3 regions of the Streptomyces sp. NPDC091371 genome follow, and region 2 is predicted to be linked to each of the others. Evidence: riboswitches for the same ligand, from Rfam matches in the RefSeq annotation. Region 2 holds a riboswitch; each other region holds the start of a gene.
What was found. A riboswitch is a leader RNA that binds a small molecule or an ion and turns the genes downstream of it on or off. The one in region 2 is predicted to bind thiamine pyrophosphate.
Positions count from the first base shown of each region.

Region 1 (4,205 bases), on a different contig from region 2:
CGGCTGGACTCCCTCCTGCCGACCGCCCCGGTGGTGTGGCTGCTGCTGGCCGCGTTCGTGGGCACGGGCTGACCGAGCCGCGGAACCCGTCGGCACCGGTCGGCCCCCGCGGAGCGGGTTATCCTAAAAGGCGCGCCACTCGCGAGTGGCGCGCCTTTGCCGTTCTCCGCGACTGCGGGGACGGCCCGTGAGAGGTCTTCCAGGCTCCAGTCGAGCCGCAGTCCGCTCCGCACCGGCGGAGTCGCGCGCCCGGACCTCGCCCCATCGAGGAGTATCCGATCATGGCCCGCCCCGTTCCGGGAGAGCTCACCTTCGTCGCGCCCCGAGGCGCCAAGAAGCCACCGCGGCACCTCGCCGACCTCAGCCCCGCCGAGCGCCGCGAGGCCGTGGCCGCGATCGGCGAGAAGCCCTTCCGGGCCAAGCAGCTCTCCCAGCACTACTTCGCCCGGTACGCGCACGACCCGGCCGAGTGGACCGACATCCCGGCCGCCTCCCGCGAGAAGCTCCAGCAGGAGCTGCTGCCCGAGCTGATGAACGTCGTGCGGCACATCAGCTGCGACGACGACACCACCCGCAAGACCCTGTGGAAGCTGCACGACGGCACGCTCGTCGAGTCCGTGCTGATGCGCTACCCCGACCGGGTCACCATGTGCATCTCCTCGCAGGCCGGCTGCGGCATGAACTGCCCGTTCTGCGCCACCGGCCAGGCCGGTCTCGACCGCAACCTGTCCACCGCCGAGATCGTGCACCAGATCGTCGACGGCATGCGCGCCCTGCGCGACGGTGATGTCCCCGGCGGACCGGCCCGGCTGTCGAACATCGTCTTCATGGGCATGGGCGAGCCGCTGGCCAACTACAAGCGGGTCGTCGGCGCCATCCGCCGGCTCACCGACCCGGAGCCCGACGGCCTCGGCCTGTCGCAGCGCGGCATCACCGTCTCCACCGTCGGCCTGGTCCCGGCCATGCTGCGGTTCGCCGACGAGGGCTTCAAGTGCCGCCTCGCCGTCTCGCTGCACGCGCCGGACGACGAGCTGCGCGACACCCTGGTGCCGGTGAACACCCGCTGGAAGGTCCGCGAGGTCCTCGACGCGGCCTGGGAGTACGCCGAGAAGTCGGGCCGCCGCATCTCCATCGAGTACGCCCTGATCCGCGACATCAACGACCAGGCCTGGCGCGGCGACCTGCTCGGCCGCCTGCTCAAGGGCAAGCGCGTCCACGTCAACCTGATCCCGCTGAACCCGACGCCCGGCTCCAAGTGGACCGCCTCGCGCCCCGAGGACGAGAAGGCCTTCGTGGAGGCCATCGCCCGGCACGGCGTGCCCGTGACCGTACGGGACACCCGCGGCCAGGAGATCGACGGCGCGTGCGGCCAGCTCGCCGCATCGGAGCGTTAGGTTCCGGTTTTGTTCGTCGTGATTCGGCCACGGGGTACCCTGTGGCCGAACCAATTTCATATTCCGACAGGGGAGCGCCACAGCGCTGAGAGTGCGGACACCGTCATCCGCAGACCCTCTGAACCTCGCCCCGGTCATTCGGGGTAGGAAGTTCGGTCACCACTCAAGCTGTTGCGCCCTGCCCGGCGTCCGCTCCCACAGAGCGCCGGGCAGGGCCGCGTCTTCTCCTGGTCATCCCAGGAGGAATCACCAGTGAGCACCACCAAGAAGATCGCGGGCGCCGCGCTCGCGGCCGCGCTGGGCGTCACCACGCTCAGCGCCTGCGGCGGCGGCGCCAAGGACAAGACCGCGGGCGCGAGCGAGAGCGCGAAGCCCAAGACCGTCACGCTCGTCTCCCACGACTCCTTCAACGTGACCGAAGCGGTCCTCAAGGAGTTCGAGCAGGAGAGCGGCTACACGGTCAAGGTCCTGAAGTCCGGCGACGCGGGCGCGGCGCTGAACCAGGAGATCCTCACCAAGGGCTCCCCGCGCGGCGACGTCTTCTTCGGTGTGGACAACACCCTGCTCTCGCGCGCCCTCGACAACGGCATCTTCACCCCGTACGAGGCCAAGGGCCTGGCCGAGGTGAAGCCGGAGTACGTCCTCGACAAGGAGCACCGGGTCACCCCGACCGACTCCGGCGACATCTGCGTCAACTACGACAAGGCGTACTTCGCCGACAAGAAGATCGCCCCGCCGCAGACGCTGGACGACCTGGTCAAGCCGGAGTACAAGAACCTGCTGGTCACCGAGAACGCCGCGACCTCCTCGCCCGGCCTCGGCTTCCTGCTCGCCTCCGTCGGCAAGTACGGCGAGGACGGCTGGAAGGACTACTGGACCAAGCTGAAGGCCAACGGCGTCGAGGTCGTCGACGGCTGGGAGCAGGCCTACAACGAGCGCTTCTCCGGCTCCGCCGGCGGCAAGAAGGCCAAGGGCGACCGCCCGCTGGTCGTCTCCTACGCCTCCAGCCCCCCGGTCGAGGTGCTGTACGGCGAGCCGCAGCCGGCCGAGGCCCCCACGGGCGTCGCGACGGGCACCTGCTTCCGCCAGATCGAGTTCGCGGGTCTGCTGAAGGGAGCGAAGAACGCTGAGGGCGGCAAGGCGCTCGTGGACTTCCTGATCAGCAAGAAGTTCCAGGAGGACATGCCGCTCCAGATGTTCGTGAACCCGGTGACGAAGAACGCTTCCCTGCCGGAGCTGTTCACCAAGCACGGCGTGGTGGTCGAGAAGCCCGAGAACGTGGCTCCGCAGACCATCGCCAAGAACCGTGAGCAGTGGGTCTCGGCATGGACCGCGCTCGTCGTGAAGTAAGCGGTACGAAGGGTCCGGACGCGGCGTCGGGGGGCGCCGCGCCGGTCCCCGCCACCCGCGGGTCCGGCCGTGCGTCCGGCCGCGGAACCATCCGGGAGCCCGGCCGGGAGTCCGGCCGGGCCACGGCCGTGCGGTTCGCGCTGATGGCCGTGCCCCTCGCCTTCTTCGGGCTGTTCTTCGCCTACCCCGTCGCCGCCATCGTCGGGCGCGGTCTCAAGACCGACGCCGGCTGGCAGCTCGGCCGGATCGGCGAGGTGATCACCCGGCCCGACATCGCCGAGGTGCTCTGGTTCACCACCTGGCAGGCGTTCGCCTCCACCGCGCTCACGCTGCTGATCGCGCTCCCCGCCGCGTACGTGTTCGCGCGCTTCGAGTTCCCCGGCAAGCAGCTCCTGCGCGCCGTGGTGACGGTCCCCTTCGTGCTGCCGACCGTGGTCGTCGGCACCGCCTTCCTCTCCCTCGTCGGCCGCGGCGGGCTGCTGGACGAAACGGTGGGGGTCCGGCTCGACACCACCGTCTGGGCGATCCTGCTCGCGCACGTCTTCTTCAACTACGCCGTCGTCGTCCGCACGGTCGGCGGGCTCTGGGCCCAGCTGGATCCGCGTCAGGAGGAGGCCGCCCGGGTGCTGGGCGCCGGACGGTTCACCGCCTGGCGGCGGGTGACGCTGCCGGCGCTGGCCCCGGCGGTGGCCGCCGCCTCGCTGATGGTGTTCCTGTTCACCTTCAGCTCCTTCGGCGTCGTGCTCATCCTCGGCGGGCCCTCGTACTCCACCCTGGAGGTGGAGGTCTACCGGCAGACCGCGCAGCTCCTGGACCTGTCGACGGCCGCCGTACTGACGATGGTCCAGTTCGCCGCGATCGGCGGGATCCTCGCCGTGCACGCCTGGACGGTGCGCAAGCGCGAGACCGCGCTGCGGCTCGTCGACCCGGGCCGCACCACGCACCGGCCGCGCGGCTGGGCGCAGCGCGCGCTGCTGGGCGGGGTGCTGCTGACCGTGGCGCTGCTCATCGTGGCGCCGCTCGCCGTGCTGGTGGAACGCTCCTTCGACGCGCCCGGCGGATACGGCTTCGGCTTCTACCGGGCGCTCCAGGAGGTCGGCGCGGGCGGCGGAACGTTCCTGGTGCCGCCGCTGGAGGCGATCTGGAACTCCCTCCAGTACGCGCTCGCCGCCACCGCGATCGCCCTGGTCATCGGGGGGCTCGCGGCCGCGGCACTGACCCGGCGCGGCGGCCGCTTCGTGCGCGGCTTCGACGCGCTCCTGATGCTGCCGCTCGGGGTGTCCGCCGTGACGGTGGGCTTCGGCTTCCTCATCACCCTGGACGAGCCGCCGCTGGACCTGCGGACCTCGTGGATCCTGGTGCCGCTCGCGCAGGCCCTCGTCGGCGTGCCGTTCGTCGTGCGGACCATGCTGCCCGTGCTGCGGGCGGTGGACGGGAGACTGCGCGAGGCGGCCGCGGTGC
Region 1 is NZ_JBFBFP010000028.1:7,495-11,699, forward strand. Features, by position in the region: gene AB0O21_RS26145 (phosphatidate cytidylyltransferase) at 1-72, shown strand, start outside; gene rlmN (23S rRNA (adenine(2503)-C(2))-methyltransferase RlmN) at 282-1,394, shown strand; TPP riboswitch at 1,453-1,562, shown strand; gene AB0O21_RS26155 (thiamine ABC transporter substrate-binding protein) at 1,647-2,744, shown strand; gene AB0O21_RS26160 (iron ABC transporter permease) at 2,888-4,205, shown strand, end outside.
Region 1: linked by a shared signal. The riboswitch ahead of AB0O21_RS26155 (thiamine ABC transporter substrate-binding protein) and the one ahead of thiC (phosphomethylpyrimidine synthase ThiC) in region 2 are both predicted to bind thiamine pyrophosphate.

Region 2 (4,205 bases):
GCCTACTGCTCCCAGCTCTACGCGGCACGGATCGCGGCGAGCCTGGACCGGCCGCCGGCCGAGGTGACGGACCGGTTCCTCCGCGCCCACGAGAGCCGCCCCTCGCGCGCCGAGTCGCTCGGCAGCCTCGCCCGCCTCTGCCGCCAGCAGAACCGCTTCCCGCTGGCGTACCTGTTCGCCCGGCAGGCCGCGGCGATCCCCCGCCCGGACGACATCCTGTTCGTCGAGTTCGACTGGTACGAATGGCGCGCGCTCGACGAACTCGCGGTGGCCGCCTACTGGGTCGGCGAGTACCGGGAGACGGCGGACTGCTGCGAGCGCCTCCTCCGGTCCGACGCGCTGCCGGCCGACCAGCTCGACCGAGTCAGCGCCAACCTGGACTTCGCGCGGCGCAAGCTGGACCCGAACCTCGTCCCCGCCTGACCGCCAACCCCCGCGCCTGGACGGCGGACGGGCCCGCGACTCCCCCCAAGGGTCGCGGGTCCGTCCCGTTTTCCGGTGCGCCGGGTCAGTCGGCCAGCGGCAGGTAGACGCGGTTGCCCGAGGCCGCGAACTCGGCGGACTTCTCCGCCATGCCCGCCTGGATCTCCTCGGCCTTCAGGTCGCCGCCGTGCTCGCGCCGGATGTCCTGCGAGATCTTCATCGAGCAGAACTTCGGACCGCACATGGAGCAGAAGTGCGCGGTCTTGGCCGGCTCGGCGGGAAGGGTCTCGTCGTGGAACTCGCGGGCCGTGTCCGGGTCGAGGGCCAGGTTGAACTGGTCCTCCCAGCGGAACTCGAACCGCGCGTCCGACAGGGCGTCGTCCCACTCCTGGGCGCCCGGGTGGCCCTTGGCCAGGTCGGCGGCGTGCGCCGCGATCTTGTACGTGATGACGCCGGTCTTCACGTCGTCCCGGTTGGGCAGGCCCAGGTGCTCCTTGGGCGTCACGTAGCAGAGCATCGCGGTGCCCCACCAGGCGATCATCGCGGCGCCGATGCCCGAGGTGATGTGGTCGTACGCGGGCGCGACGTCCGTGGTCAGCGGGCCGAGCGTGTAGAACGGCGCCTCCTCGCAGATCTCCTGCTGGAGGTCGATGTTCTCCTTGATCTTGTGCATCGGGACGTGGCCCGGGCCCTCGATCATGGTCTGGACGTTGTGGCGCTTGGCGATCGTGTTCAGCTCGCCCAGCGTCTTCAGCTCCGCGAACTGCGCCGCGTCGTTGGCGTCCGCGATGGAGCCGGGGCGCAGGCCGTCGCCCAGCGAGTACGTGACGTCGTACGTCGCGAGGATCTCGCAGAGCTCCTCGAAGTTCGTGTAGAGGAAGTTCTCCTTGTGGTGCGCCAGGCACCACGCGGCCATGATCGAGCCGCCGCGCGAGACGATGCCGGTCTTGCGGCGGGCGGTCAGCGGCACGTACGGCAGCAGCACGCCGGCGTGGACCGTCATGTAGTCGACGCCCTGCTCGGCCTGCTCGATGACCGTGTCCTTGTAGATCTCCCAGGTCAGGTCCTCGGCACGGCCGTCGACCTTTTCGAGGGCCTGGTAGAGCGGCACGGTGCCGATCGGCACGGGGGAGTTGCGCAGGACCCACTCGCGGGTGGTGTGGATGTTGCGGCCGGTGGAGAGGTCCATGACCGTGTCGGCGCCCCACTTGGTCGCCCAGGTCATCTTGTCGACCTCCTCCTCGATGGAGGAGGTGACGGCCGAGTTGCCGATGTTGGCGTTGACCTTCACCAGGAACCGCTTGCCGATGATCATCGGCTCGATCTCGGGGTGGTTCACGTTGGCCGGAAGCACCGCGCGACCTGCGGCGATCTCCTCGCGAACGACCTCGGGGGAGACGTTCTCGCGGAGCGCGACGTACTCCATCTCCGGGGTGATCTCGCCCCGGCGGGCGTACGCGAGCTGCGTGACGGCGGCGCCGCCACGGCCCCGGCGGGGCTGGCGGGGGCGGCCCGGGAAGACCGCGTCGAGGTTCTTGAGGCCACCGCGCGGCGAGGTGTGCTTGATGCCGTCGTCCTCGGGGCGCACGGGGCGGCCCGCGTACTCCTCGGTGTCGCCGCGGCCGATGATCCAGTTCTCGCGCAGCGGGGGCAGGCCCCGGCGCACGTCGGTCTCGATCTGCGGGTCGGTGTACGGACCGGACGTGTCGTAGAGCGTCACGTCCTTGCCGTTGGTGAGGTGGACCTGCCGGACCGGCACCCGAATGTCGGGGCGGGAGCCCGCCAGGTATCCCTTGTGCCAGCCGGGCTGGCGCTCGGTCTGGCCGTCGTTGTCCTGGCTGACGGCAGGTGTGCGTGCGTCGTCCTGAATGGTCATGAGACCTGATCTCCCTACGCCGGCATTACCCGGTAACAGGTTCGGCGGTCGACGCAGCCTCTTCCCGTACGCATCTGTGATGCGCGTACGGTGATCAGCGCCCTCTCAGCCCGGTGCTCCGAGCTCCCGCGTTGTGCAAAGTAGCCCCCACGCTAGCGCCCTCCATGGCGTGCTGAACAGTGGGCCCCCCTCATCTCTTGCGATGATCTGCCGGTGACCTCCTCGCCGCAGCCTCCCATCGAGCCCACAGAGCCCCATGGCCACACCGGCCACGAGCACTCAGGTGCCGGGCAAGCATCCGGTCACTCACACGGGAACAGCCACGGTCACGGCCATGGCCACAGCGGGCACAGCCATGGCCATGGTCCGGCGGCCCCCGTCTCGAAGCACCTGCGCAAGGTCATCGCGGCCGTACTGATCCCCTTCGCCGCCGCCGTCTTCATCGGGATGGCGGTGCTCTGGCCGGGCGGTGCCCCGGCCCACGAGCGCACGGGGGTCGGTTTCGACCAGCAGACCCAGCAGGCCACGGTCGTCTCCCTGGAACGTGTCGACTGCAAATCCGTGAACGCCTCTCAGGTGCCGCCGACGGGCGACACGTCCACCCCCGAGGGGCGCGAGGCACAAGCCGCGCAGACGGGGGAGTGCAAGAAGGCCACCATCGAGGTCGGCACCGGCTCGGACAAGGGGCGGACCTTCGTGGAGGTAGTCCAACCGGGCGCGCCACGGCAGTTGGAGAAGGGCCAGGGGGTGGTGGTGGCCTATGCGCCGGACGCCCCGCGCGACCTCCAGTACTCGGTGATCGACGTCAACCGCAAGTTCCCGATGGCAGTGCTGGCCCTCATCTTCGCCGTGGCGGTCGTGGTCGTCGGGCGGATGCGCGGGCTGTTCGCGCTGATCGCGCTGGTCATCAGCTTCGGCGTGCTGACCCTCTTCATCCTCCCGGCCATCCTGCAGGGTTCGAACCCGCTGCTCGTCGCGATCATCGGGGCGAGCGCCATCATGCTGATCGCCCTGTACATGTGCCACGGACTGACGGCCCGGACCTCGGTCGCCGTCATCGGCACGCTCGCCTCATTGCTGCTGATCGGGCTGCTGGGCTCGGTATTCATCGACTGGGCGTTCCTCACTGGCAACACCGATGACAACACCGGCCTGATCCACGGGCTCTATCCGGACATCGACATGAGCGGTTTGCTGCTCGCGGGCGTGATCATCGGCTCCCTGGGCGTGCTCGACGACGTGACGGTCACTCAGACCTCCGCGGTCTGGGAACTCCACCAGGCCGACCCGTCGATGGGCTCGCGCGGGCTATACCGGGCAGCCATCCGGATCGGCCGCGACCACATCGCGTCGGTGGTCAACACGCTCGTGCTGGCCTACGCCGGCGCCGCGCTGCCGTTGCTGCTGCTGTTCTCGATCGCGAACAGCAGCATGGGGTCCGTGGCCACTAGCGAGCTGGTCGCGGTGGAGATCGTACGGACCCTCGTGGGCTCGATCGGGCTCGTGGCCTCGGTCCCGGTGACCACGGCGCTGGCCGCGCTGGTCGTTTCGGCCGACCGACCGGGATCCCCGGTCGCCTCGCCGGCCTCGGGGCCGGTCCGCGGCGGCCGGGGCCGGCGGCGCAAGCGCTGAAGGATGGTTCCCGGACGACGGGAACGAAGGGCCGGCGGTCGCGGCTGGTCAGGTCGCGCGTGGTGCCGGCCGGTGAAGATCGGCGGGACGTGGCGCTCAGCGCGTCGGCACGCTGAGCCTGTCCTCATGGTCGGGGCCGTCCGTTGGTCAGCGGACGCCGGTGTTGCCTGTACGGCTGGTGCTGCTGGTGGAACCGATGCTGCCGGTGGTGCCGGTGTGCGGTCGTGGTGCGTCAGCCCGCGTTCTGCTCGTTCTGCTTCGACTCGGCGAGGAT
Region 2 is NZ_JBFBFP010000001.1:49,170-53,374, forward strand. Features, by position in the region: gene AB0O21_RS00215 (glycosyltransferase) at 1-423, shown strand, start outside; gene thiC (phosphomethylpyrimidine synthase ThiC) at 509-2,299, opposite strand; TPP riboswitch at 2,294-2,439, opposite strand; gene AB0O21_RS00225 (YibE/F family protein) at 2,513-3,931, shown strand; gene AB0O21_RS00230 (SsgA family sporulation/cell division regulator) at 4,164-4,205, opposite strand, start outside.

Region 3 (4,205 bases), on a different contig from region 2:
CGGCCTCGCCCGCAGTGAAGCAGCCGGCCGTGTTGGGCAGGACCGCGATGTCGAGCTTCGAGAGGACCGAGAGGACGGAGCCCTGGACCGTGGGGTCCAGGCGGCGCATCGCGACCGTGGTGAGCTCCGTGCCGGACGCGACCAGGGCGCGTTCGAGCACGTCCAGGCTGGGGGCGCCGCCCGTGCCCATGATCAGGCGGGAGGAGAAGGTGCGGCCGCCGAGGGTGAGGAGGTCGTCTGCCATGGTGCGTCAGCCTCCCTGGACCGCGGTCAGGATTTCGATCCGGTCGCCGTCGCCCAGCGCCGTGGCCGGCCACTGCCCGCGCGGGACCACGGTCTCGTTGAGCGCGGCGGCGACGCCGGAGGGGGCGGTGGTGAGGGTGGCGACCACCGCGTCGAGGGTGGTGCCGGCCGCGACCTCGCGCGGCTCGCCGTTGACGGAGATGGTCATGCGTACGACTCCTGACGTGCGGGGGAGAACCGGCGGGGGGTGAAGGGGCGCGCGATCGGCGGTAGTTCGCCGGTCGTCAGCAGCTCCGCCATCACGTCGCCGGTGAGGGGGGTGAGGAGCACCCCGTTGCGGTAGTGGCCGGTGGCCAGGTGGAGGCCCGGCAGCTCGGTCGGACCGAGCAGGGGGGCGTTGTCGGGCGAGCCGGGGCGCAGGCCGGCGCGGGTTTCCACCAGGGGGAGTTCGGTGATGCCGGGCACCAGCTCGTGGGCGTCGCGGAGGAGTTCGTAGACCCCGCCGGCGGTGACGGTGGTGTCCCAGCCGAGTTCTTCGCTGGTGGCGCCGAGGACGAGTTCGCCGTTCTCGCGCGGCACCAGGTAGACGTGGCTGCCGCGTACGACGGCCCGTACGGTCCGCGACAGGAACGGCCCGTAGGCGGGCGGTACGGACAGCCGCAGGACCTGGCCCTTCACCGGCCGGACCGGGACCGCCGCCTCGGGCGGTACGCCGGGCAGCTTGCAGCTCAGCGAGCCGGCCGCCAGGACCACCTGCCGCGCGCGCAGCTCCGTACCGTCGTCGAGTACGGCGCCGGCCGCGCGGTCGGCGGTGACCACGAGCCGTTCCGCGTTCGCCCGGTGGATGATCACCCCGGCCCGCTCGCAGGCGGCCAGCAGGGCGGCCGCCAGGCGGCGCGGGTCGACCTGGTGGTCGCCGTCGACGCGCAGGCCGCCGCGTACGCCCGGGGCCAGCATGGGCTCCAGGCGGCGGCACTCGCGGCCGGTCAGCCACTCGGACTCCAGGCCGCAGCGGCGCTGCAGGGCGTGCAGCTCGCGCAGGTGCAGCCGGTCGTCGGCGTCGAGGGCGACGGCGAGGGTGCCGCAGGCGCGGTAGCCGATGTCGATGCCGCCGCTGGCTTCGGCGAGCTCGGCGGCGAACTCCGGATAGCGCTCGGCGGAGGCGAGGCCGAGGCCGAGGAGGGCTTCCTCGCCGTAGTGCAGCTCCGTGACGGGGGCGAGCATGCCGGCCGCGACCTGGGCGGCGCCGCCGCCGGGGGCCGGGTCGGCGAGTACGGTGCGCAGGCCGCGGGCGGCGGCCCGCCAGGCGGTGACCAGGCCGATGATTCCGCCGCCGATGACGAGGACGTCGGATCCGTTGGCGGATCCCTTGGCGGATCCCTTGGCGGATCCGGTTCCCGGTCCCGTTCGAGATGAGTGCATGGGCGTCCAGCCCCTCCCTTCGCCGGCATGACCCGGATCAGGTTCGTACGGTCGGAGGCCGTCCAGCCTCCCTCTCAGCCCGGTGCGCCGGACTCCCGCGATAGGTACGGTGGCCAGACTAACCCGGCCGCGGACGGCGGGTAAGGCGGCACCTATTCCTGACGGACCGTCAGGTGATTAGGGTGGCCGGGTGAGCGAGCAGACGGATAAGAATCAGAGCGGCGTCGTGATCGTCGGCGCCGGAATGGCCGGTGTGCAGACCGCGGTCGCCCTGCGGGAGCAGGGCTTCGCCGGCCCCGTGACCCTGCTGGGTGCCGAACCGCACCAGCCCTACGACCGGCCCCCGCTGTCCAAGGCGGTGCTGCTCGGCAAGGCCGAGGACTCCGCCTTCGACGTGGACTTCGAGGGGCTCGGCATCGAGCTCAGGCTCGGCACCGAGGTCACCGGGCTACGGGCCGCCGAGCGCGAGCTGGACACCGAGGCGGGCCCGGTCCCGTACGAGACCCTCGTGCTGGCCACCGGAGCCGAACCGCTGACCCTGCCGGGGACCGAGGGCGTCGCGGGCGTGCACCTGCTGCGCACCCTCGACGACGCGGCCCGGCTGCGCCCGGTCCTGGCGGCGGCCCCTTCGGTCGTGGTCGTGGGGGCGGGCTGGATCGGCGCCGAGTTCGCCACCGCGGCCCGGGAGGCGGGATGCGCGGTGACCGTGGTCGAAGCCGCCGACCGGGTGCTGGCGGGGGCGCTGCCGGAGGAGGTCGCCGCGCCGATGGGGCGCTGGTACGCGGAGGCCGGGGCCGAGCTGGTCACCGGCGCGAAGGTCGCGGGGGTCGAGGCGGGGCAGGTGCTGCTCGCGGACGGCCGCGTGCTGCCGGCGGGCGCGGTGGTGGTGGGCATCGGGGCCAGGCCGGCCACGGGGTGGCTGGCCGGGAGCGGGGTCGAGCTCGGGCCGGACGGATCGGTCACCGCCGACGCGTACCTGCGTACGTCCGTTCCCGGGGTGTACGCGGTCGGCGACTGCGCGTCCTTCCCCTCGGGGAGGTACGGGACGCGGCTGCTGGTGCACCACTGGGACAACGCGCTGCAGGGGCCGAGGGCGGTCGCGGCGAACATCCTGGCGGGAGCCGGGGAGGAGCCGGCCGAGGTCTACGACCCGGTTCCGTACTTCTGGTCGGAGCAGTTCGGGCGTTTCGTGCAGTACGCCGGGCATCACGGCGGGGCGGACGAGATGCTCTGGCGGGGGGATCCGGACGGGGCGGCGTGGTCGGTGTGCTGGCTGCGGGGCGGGGTGCTGGTGGCCGTGCTGGCGGTCGGGCGGCCGCGGGATCTGGCGCAGGGGCGGCGGTTGATCGAGACGGGGGTTCCCGTCGACCCCGCCAAGGCGTCCGACCCTGCGGTTCCGCTGAAGTCGGCCGTGGCGTAGCCGCCGGTCGGTCAGGGGGCGAGGTCGGGGGGCCGCTGCGCGGAGCTGTCCCCTACCCGCCCTTCCACCGTTCCCCGGGCCCTGCCCGGAGCCCGCGCCTCAAACGCCGGCGGGGCTTGAAGATCGGGGCTCCGCCCCGGACCCCGCTCCTCAAACGCCGGAGGGGCTGGATGTGGCGGCGCGACCCGGACGGGTTGGCTCAGGTACCGGCGGCGGAGCCGAGATGGCAGGCTTGGGGCTGTGACCGAGATTGACGTAAAGATCGATGCCCTTGTCCCCTCGTGGCTGTACCTCCCCGACATCGCGGAGATGCTCGACATCGAGGTGACCCGGGTCCGCCAGATGGTCAAGGAAGGTCAGCTGGTCGCCGTACGCCGCGGCGAGAACCGCTCCCTCCAGGTGCCCGCCCCGTTCATCGACGGGGACAAGGTCGTCAAGGGCCTGGTCGGCCTGCTGACCGTGCTCCGCGACGACGGCTTCTCCGACGAGGAGATCCTGGAGTGGATGTTCACTCCGGACCCGACCCTGCCCGGCACCCCCGCGCAGGCCTTGAGCGAGAATCGCGGCACGGAGGTGAAGCGCCGCGCTCAGGCGCTCGCCCTCTGACCTGATCCGATCCGCATTCCGCTCCACCGCGGTGTACGGGCGCACGTGCCCGTACACCGCCTCCATCCCCGGGGGTACACCCATGCAGCAGCTGTCCGACGCCCGGCTCTACCTGTGCACGGACGCCCGCAAGAAGCAGGGTGACCTTCCCGAGTTCCTGGACGCCGTGCTGGCCGGCGGCGTGGACATCGTCCAGCTCCGGGACAAGGGCATGGAAGCCGGGGAAGAGCTCGAGCACCTCCAGGTGTTCGCCGAGGCCGCCCGGCGGCACGGCAAGCTGCTCGCCGTGAACGACCGTGCCGACGTCGCCCACGCCATCGGCTCCGACGTGCTGCACCTCGGTCAGGGCGACATCCCCGTCCCCGCCGCGCGGGCCATCCTCGGCGAGAACGTCCTGATCGGCCGCTCCTGCCACGCGGAGGCCGAGGTAGACGCGGCCGCCGCCGAGCCCGGCGTGGACTACTTCTGCACCGGACCGTGCTGGCCCACCCCCACCAAGCCCGGCCGCTACGCC
Region 3 is NZ_JBFBFP010000057.1:39,548-43,752, reverse strand. Features, by position in the region: gene AB0O21_RS36075 (thiazole synthase) at 1-244, opposite strand, end outside; gene thiS (sulfur carrier protein ThiS) at 251-451, opposite strand; gene thiO (glycine oxidase ThiO) at 448-1,665, opposite strand; TPP riboswitch at 1,663-1,774, opposite strand; gene AB0O21_RS36060 (FAD-dependent oxidoreductase) at 1,856-3,085, shown strand; gene AB0O21_RS36055 (Rv2175c family DNA-binding protein) at 3,326-3,691, shown strand; gene thiE (thiamine phosphate synthase) at 3,774-4,205, shown strand, end outside.
Region 3: linked by a shared signal. The riboswitch ahead of thiO (glycine oxidase ThiO) and the one ahead of thiC (phosphomethylpyrimidine synthase ThiC) in region 2 are both predicted to bind thiamine pyrophosphate.